Regions from separate parts of the Streptomyces sp. NPDC059008 genome, predicted to be linked through region 2. Evidence: riboswitches for the same ligand, from Rfam matches in the RefSeq annotation. Region 2 holds a riboswitch; the other holds the start of a gene.
The links. Region 2 has a riboswitch for cobalamin ahead of ACFWZH_RS35250 (prenyltransferase/squalene oxidase repeat-containing protein). Riboswitches for the same ligand answer to the same signal wherever they lie in the genome.
Positions count from the first base shown of each region.

Region 1: linked by a shared signal. The riboswitch ahead of ACFWZH_RS22405 (ribonucleoside-diphosphate reductase subunit alpha) and the one ahead of ACFWZH_RS35250 (prenyltransferase/squalene oxidase repeat-containing protein) in region 2 are both predicted to bind cobalamin.

Region 1 covers NZ_JBHYJC010000019.1:7,396-10,966, reverse strand. Annotated here, with positions in the region: gene mctP (monocarboxylate uptake permease MctP) at 1-155, shown strand, start outside; gene ACFWZH_RS22415 (Uma2 family endonuclease) at 164-787, opposite strand; gene ACFWZH_RS22410 (GNAT family N-acetyltransferase) at 895-1,398, shown strand; cobalamin riboswitch at 1,514-1,676, shown strand; gene ACFWZH_RS22405 (ribonucleoside-diphosphate reductase subunit alpha) at 1,838-3,571, shown strand, end outside.
Region 2 covers NZ_JBHYJC010000056.1:12,843-16,413, forward strand. Annotated here, with positions in the region: gene ACFWZH_RS35245 (SCO2322 family protein) at 1-362, opposite strand, end outside; gene ACFWZH_RS35250 (prenyltransferase/squalene oxidase repeat-containing protein) at 389-1,705, opposite strand; cobalamin riboswitch at 1,877-2,019, opposite strand; gene ACFWZH_RS35255 (MBL fold metallo-hydrolase) at 2,157-3,215, opposite strand.

The DNA.
Region 1 (3,571 bases), on a different contig from region 2:
TGGTGACGGTCGTCCTGACGTTCGCCCTGAAGGCCGTGAAGGCCCCTGAGGGCGTCGACGAGACCAGCCCCGGCGACTACACCGCGGACGTCGGCGACAAGGGCGTCTCGGCGGAACTGCCGCCGGCCACGGCGGGGGCACCGGCGGGGCACTGAGCGCCGGATCAGCCTCGGCCGCGGGCCGCCGCATCCCTTCGGGGTGCGGCGGCCCAGTCTTTGAGCGGCTCCGTATCCAGAGTGATATCCACGGGGTCGGGCAGGTGAAGCGTCTCGCCGAACGCGACGGTGCGGATGTCCTCGTAGCGGGAGGCGTCGGGCTCGCCGTGAAGCGTGAGCCGACGTTCTTCCCGCTCGATCAGCAGATACAGCGGGATGCCGGCCTCCGCATAGGCACGGGGCTTCTGTACCCGGGCACGGTGGTCGGCTCCGGGGTCGCATGAGGTGATCTCGACGACCATCAAGACCGGTTCAGGATCCACCCATTGCCCTTGACCCGCGAAAGCCCCGCTGTGCGCGAGCAAACCGTCCGGGCAGGCGCGTCCGTCGCGGCCGGACTGCACCTTCAGGCCCTGGGAAGCCGAGAGCCAGAGTTCGGGCCGATTCCGCAGGAAGAGGCGGGTGAGCCACGCGACGGTCCTCCCGTGGTTCCCGTCCGGCCCGGCCTTGCTGCTGACTCGCCCCTCGATGAGCTCCAGCCGAGGGCGCTCGTCGGAGCGAGCGAGTATCCGAGCAGCCTCTTCGAAGTACTCGGTGAGCGTGCGGTAGGGCCGGTCGGGGGAATCGGTCACGGGACTTTCTCCTCTCACTGCCGAGCTGAGCCGGGGCGTGGCACCGACGATAACCAGGCCCACCGACACCCACCCCGCCGTCGGTCCCACCCCCCACACTTGAGCCCATGGACATCACGATCAGGCCCGTGCGGCAGGCGGAGTTCGGTGCGGTCGGGGAGTTGCTGGTGGCCGTCTATCTGGCCGATGGGCTGCTGGTATCCGGGGAGAGCGACACCTACGCGGCGACGCTGCGGAGGGTGGCGGAGCGGGCGGAGCGGGCCGAGGTGCTGGTGGCCGTGGAGGGGCCCGAGGAGCGGGTGGTGGGGACGGTCACCTTCAGCGCGTACGGGAGCCCGTACGCGGAGCTGGCGCGGCCCGGCGAGGGGGAGTTCCGGATGCTCGCGGTGCGGCCCGAGGGACGCGGACGAGGGGTCGGGGAGGCGTTGGTGGCGGCGTGTCTGGAGCGGGCGCGGGCGCTCGGGCTGAGCGGCATGGTGCTGTCCACGCCGCGTCATGTGCTGCCCGCGCACCGGCTCTACCGGCGGCTGGGATTCGCGCGCGCCGAGGAGCGGGACTGGGATCCGATACCGGGCGTCACGCTCTGGGCGTTCGCGCGGGAGGTGGCCTGAAAGGCGCTCCAGGCCCGGCCCGAGGGCCGTTCCGGGCGCTCCCCCGCCCCCTGGCACTTCGCACACCTGTCGGAGTGGTATGAGGAAGCGACACAAGATGTGGGGGTGCACGCGGGGAGCAGCACAAGATGTATGCTCGTCCTCGCTGTCGCCGCAGGGGAATCCGGTGGGAATCCGGAACTGTCCCGCAACGGTGTAAGAGCGCGCCCAGTGGCCCGATGAGGGCCCTGCCGCGCGCCCGTGAAGTCCGAGGACCTGCCGACGGTACGCCCGCACCGCCATCGGTGCGGACGTCGATACGTCCGGGCCCCGAGGGTTGGGTCGGTGGACGCCGCGCGGTGTGCCCGCGCACCCTTGACCGTCACGGGGTGCCGCATGCGCGCGTGCGGCCGTCGCGTCCCGCCCCTCCCGGCCCCCGCCGAGTGAGGGAGAGCATCACGTGACCATCGCGCCAACGGAACCCGCGTCAGACGCCGAGGTCGTGCAGCCTGCGGTGACCACGCCCGCCACCCCCGCCGGCGGCGGTCCGGGCGAGGACGGGCAGGACGGTCCGGGCGTCGCGCTGCTGCGCACCCTGACGAAGCTGACCGAGGACCTGACCGCGACCGACCCCGGCAAGGTGGCCGCCGCCGCCCTGCGCGGCCGGTACGAGGGCGCGGGCGAGTCCGAACTGCGGTCGCTGGCCATCGAGGCCGCGGCCGGACTGATCGGTGACGAGCCGCAGTACTCCAAGCTCGCCGCGCGGCTGCTCACCCTCTCGATCTCGGAGGAGGCGGCCGCACAGGGGGCGGTCGCCTTCTCCGCCTCCGTCGCAGTCGGCCACCGCGAGGGGCTGATCGCCGACGAGACCGCGGAGTTCGTTCGAACCCACGCCGCCCGGCTGGACGCCCTGGTCGACCAGGCGCTCGCCGACGGGGCCGACGACCGGTTCGGGTACTTCGGGCTGCGCACCCTGCACTCGCGCTACCTGCTGCGCCACCCCACCACCCGTCAGGTCATCGAGACGCCCCAGCACTTCCTGCTCCGGGTGGCCTGCGGCCTCGCCGAGGACGGCAGCGAACGCGCCCTGGACGACGTCGCCGAGCTGTACGGCCTCACCAGCTCGCTGTCGTACCTGCCCTCCTCCCCCACGCTGTTCAACTCCGGCACCCGCCACCCGCAGATGTCGTCCTGCTACCTGCTGGACTCGCCGCTGGACGAGCTGGACTCGATCTACGACCGCTACCACCAGGTGGCGCGGCTGTCCAAGCACGCCGGCGGCATCGGCCTGTCCTACTCCCGCATCCGCGCCCGCGGTTCGCTGATCCGCGGCACCAACGGGCACTCCAACGGCATCGTGCCCTTCCTGCGCACCCTGGACGCCTCGGTCGCGGCCGTGAACCAGGGCGGCCGGCGCAAGGGCGCCGCCTGTGTCTACCTGGAGACCTGGCACGCCGACATCGAGGAGTTCCTGGAGCTGCGCGACAACACCGGTGAGGAGGCCCGCCGCACCCACAACCTGAACATCGCGCACTGGATCCCGGACGAGTTCATGCGCCGGGTGGAGGCGGACGCCGACTGGTCGCTGTTCTCCCCCTCGGACGCCCCGGAGCTGGTGGACCTGTGGGGCGAGGAGTTCGACGCCGCCTACCGCAAGGCCGAGGCCGAGGGCCGGGCGCTCAAGCAGATCCCGGCCCGGGTGCTGTACTCCCGCATGATGCGCACCCTGGCGCAGACCGGCAACGGCTGGATGACGTTCAAGGACGCCGCCAACCGCACCGCCAACCAGACCGCCGAGCCCGGCCAGGTCGTGCACTCCTCCAACCTGTGCACGGAGATCCTGGAGGTGACCGACGACGGGGAGACCGCGGTCTGCAACCTGGGGTCGGTCAACCTCGCCGCTCACCTGGGTGACGACGGTGAGATGGACTGGGAGAAGCTGGACGCCACGGTCCGTACCGCCGTCACCTTCCTCGACCGGGTCGTGGACATCAACTTCTACCCGACCGAGCAGGCCGGGGCCTCCAACTCCCGCTGGCGCCCGGTGGGTCTGGGCCTGATGGGCCTGCAGGACGTCTTCTTCCGGCTGCGGCTGCCCTTCGACTCGGCCGAGGCCCAGGAGCTGTCGACCCGGATCTCCGAGCGGATCATGCTCGCCGCGTACGAGGCGTCCGCCGCCCTCGCCGAGCGGCAC
Region 2 (3,571 bases):
CGGGCCTTCGGCGGCCGCTCGCCGTCGGGAGCGTCCGCCGCGGTGCCGAAGTCGATGACGACGCCGATCCGCTTGCGGCCGTCCTTGGCGGGCGTCTCGCGGCAGATCGCGTCGAAGTCGGCGGCCGCGCGCGGCTTGCCGGCCGCGGCGGAGTCGGCGCTGACGGTGAAGCGGAAGCCCTCGACCGCGCCGTCGGCCGGGCGCACCGTTGCCGGCCCCTGAGTGGCGTAGGCCCAGGAGCCGCCGCTGCCGCCGTCCCAGAAGGACCAGTAGCGGTACTCCTGCGCGTGGGCCGGCCCGGTGGCCAGCCCGGTGACCGCGCCGGCCAGCAGCAGCACGCCGGCGATCCGGGTGCGCCGCATCGGCTGCAGCAGCTGCCTCGGCCGCATCAGAGCGCGTTCTTCTTCTTACGGCCGCTCAGCAGGAAGCCGATGCCGGCGCCGAAGGCGAGCGCGACCCCGACGACCCACCAGACGTTGACGCCGCCGTCGCCGTCCTTGTGGTCCTCGGTGCCCTCGGCGGCCGGCGAGGCGGTACCGGCAGGCTTGGGCCCGGTCGCGTTCAGCGCGGCCACCAGGTCGCTGCCTCCGAAGGAGCGCGGGTCGGCGCCGGTGGCGTGCGCGGCGAGCACCAGCTGGGCGTAGGCGGCCGGACCGTTCTCCTTGGCCCAGCCCGCGGCGTTCTTCTCCAGCCACTTCAGCGGCTTCTGGGCGGCGGCCCCGTGCGAGCCGGCCGCCAGCGCCACCACGGCATCCGCGGTGTTGCCGACATCGGGCTGCTCCTCCTGGCCCGGCATCGCGGAGAGCAGATGCTGTCCGTTCCGGTCGAGCTGGTCGACGAGGTAGGCGGCGCCGCCGTCCGCGGCCCGCGCCGCATCGGCGGACTTCTCCGGCTTGCCGTCCTTGCAGGTCAGAGGCTTGACGGGGGTGTCAGCCCCCTTCTTGGCCGGTGCGACGACGAAGCCCTTGCCCAGGGCTCCGGTGGCGGCGGCCGCGGTGGCGTCCGCGTTCGGCGCCGCGCCCTTGAGCTGGAAGGTGAACGCGCCGTGCTCGCCCTCCTTCGCCGCGCAGCCCAGCTGGAAGGTCAGCAGCGCGTCGTAGGGAGTCCTGCCGCCCTTCTTCGACGTGACCGACTCCGGCTTCTCGCCGGCCGCCGTGAGCGCGCCGATGACGACGGAGGTGGAGTTGGCGTCGCTGGCCGAGCCGGCCATCGAGCTCCAGCCGCCGTCGTCGTTCTGCACCGACTTCAGCCAGCTCACGGCCTTCTTCACGGTCTCGCCGTGCCCGCCGAGCGCGGCCAGCGCCTGCACCGCGGCGGCCGTCTGGTTGGTGTCCCGCATCGCCTTCGCGTCACAGGGCTGCTTCGGCTCGGCGCGGAAGGCGGTGAACGAGCCGTCGGCGCACTGCTGCCCGACCAGCCAGTCCACGGCCGAGGCCGCGGGCCGTACGCCGACCGTGTCCTGCGCCAGCAGCGCGAGCGACTGCCGCCAGACACCGTCGTACTGCGGGTCCTTGGTGCCGTACAGCCCGTCGGGCAGCTTCTTGGGCGACGTCGACGGGGCGGCCGCGGGCTCCGCGGACGCGGCGGGGGCGGTGGCCGTGCCCAGCACCGCCACGGCCGTCAGCGCCATGGCGGCGCGGCGCGCCAGGAAGGCGACAGGGTGCGTCGAAGGGGCCTGGGGAGCCATGGAAGCCATGGGGGCCATCGGGTCGGTGCCTCTCGGGTCGGGTCGCGGCGGTGGTACGCAGCCGCGCTCGGACGACCGCCGGGCACCGATCCTGCGATCGGGCGCGGTGGCACCGGGCTCAGCTCCGTATACCTCGACGGTGCCGCGCACCGGGCCGTCCGTCCGGGCGGGCGGCGGTTCCGGTGGCGGGAGCCTTGGTCGTGCCCCAACGGGTGCTCCGGCTCGTACGGCCGGGAGCGCCGCGCAGTGCGCGGGCCGACGGCCGTCCTCACGGTTGCGGGTCAGCGCCGGATTTCCACCGGCTTCCCCCGATCGGGTACGGATGAAGTTGTCCCGCACACCTTAACCGGCGCCCGGACGGGGCCCGCCCCGCACGTACGAGCCGGGGAAGGCCGAGGCGGCGGGGTTCGTCACACCCCCCTGTGCGTCACACCCTCCCATTCCTGTGCGTCACACCCCCCCAAGTGCGTCACACCGCCCGGTACGTCGCCGGATCGGAGCCGGGTACCCGCTCCACGTCCCCCTGCTTCACCAGGCGCCGCAGATGTGCCTCGGCCTCCGAGACGGCGATGTTCCGGGAGCCGTACGGGATCTGTTCCCAGGGACGGTTCCACTCCATGGCCACGGCGAGCTGCCAGGGGGTGAGGGGTTCGCGGAGCAGCGTTCTCAGCCCGGAGAGCCGCTCTTCGTGGTGGGCGATGAGCTCGCGTACGCGCCCCTCGGCGTCGGTGAAGGCGTGCTGATGGGCGGGCAGCACCTCGGCGGGGGCGAGCCGGCCGACGCGTTCGAGGGAGGCGAGGTAGTCGCCCAGGGGGTCGGTGACCGTGCTGTCGTCCGGGTCCCCGTACAGGCCGATGTGCGGGGTGATGCCCGGGAGGAGGTGGTCGCCGGAGAAGAGTCGGCCGAAGCCGCGAGCCCGCTCGCCCGGATGGTCCTCGCCCGGATGACCCTCCTCCAGGTGCAGACACACATGCCCCGGCGTGTGCCCCGGAGTCCAGATGGCCCGCACTCGGCGTCCCGGCAGGTCGAGCAGCTCGCCGGGCTCGATCCCGCGGTCCGGCAGCGCCGCCTGTCGGCCGGGCAGTCTCCGGCCGCGCCCGTTGCCGCGTGCCTCCCGCAGCGGTGCCAGATGGTCGTCCGGCGCGCCCGCGCCCGCGAGCTTGGCGATCAGGTAGTCGAGCCACTCGCCCGGCTCGGCCTCGCGGGTCCGGCGGACCACGGCGGTGTCCGCGGCGTGCATCGCGATCCAGGCGCCGGACGCCTGCCGCACCTTGGCGGAGAGGCCGTGGTGGTCGGGGTGGTGGTGGGTGATCAGGACGCCGTGGAGATCGGTGAGGGCGAAGCCACAGGCGGCCACGCCCGCGACGAGGGCGTCCCAGGAGTCCGGGTCGTCCCAGCCGGTGTCGATGAGCACCGGCCCGCGGTCGGTCTCCAGGAGGTGGACGAGGGTGTGGCCGAGCGGGTTGTCCGGGATGGGGACGGCGATGCTCCACACCCCGCCTCGGTGGTCGATCACCTGCGTGGTCATCCCGGTCCCCTCTCGGTGTGGCGTACACCCCGTCGCGTACGCCCCGTCACCCCGCACCTGCCCTCTCACTATAACTAGAACTGGTTTCAAGGCGGCCTGAACTCGCCTCCAGTGCATGGTGGTTGGGGTGGCGGTGGCGATTTGGTCGGCGCCGTGGACTCCTCCAACTAGAACTGGTATCAGTTTCTGGCGTGGTGAAACCGAGCAGTCCCGAGGCGATCGACTGACGCAGTGCCAGATGTCGGTTCGCAGCAATCCGGCAATCCGGTAATCCATCAATCCAGCGATTCAGCAACCCGGCAATCAGGCAACCAGCGATCCAGCAACCCAGCGATCCAGCACCACGATGCCCGGCA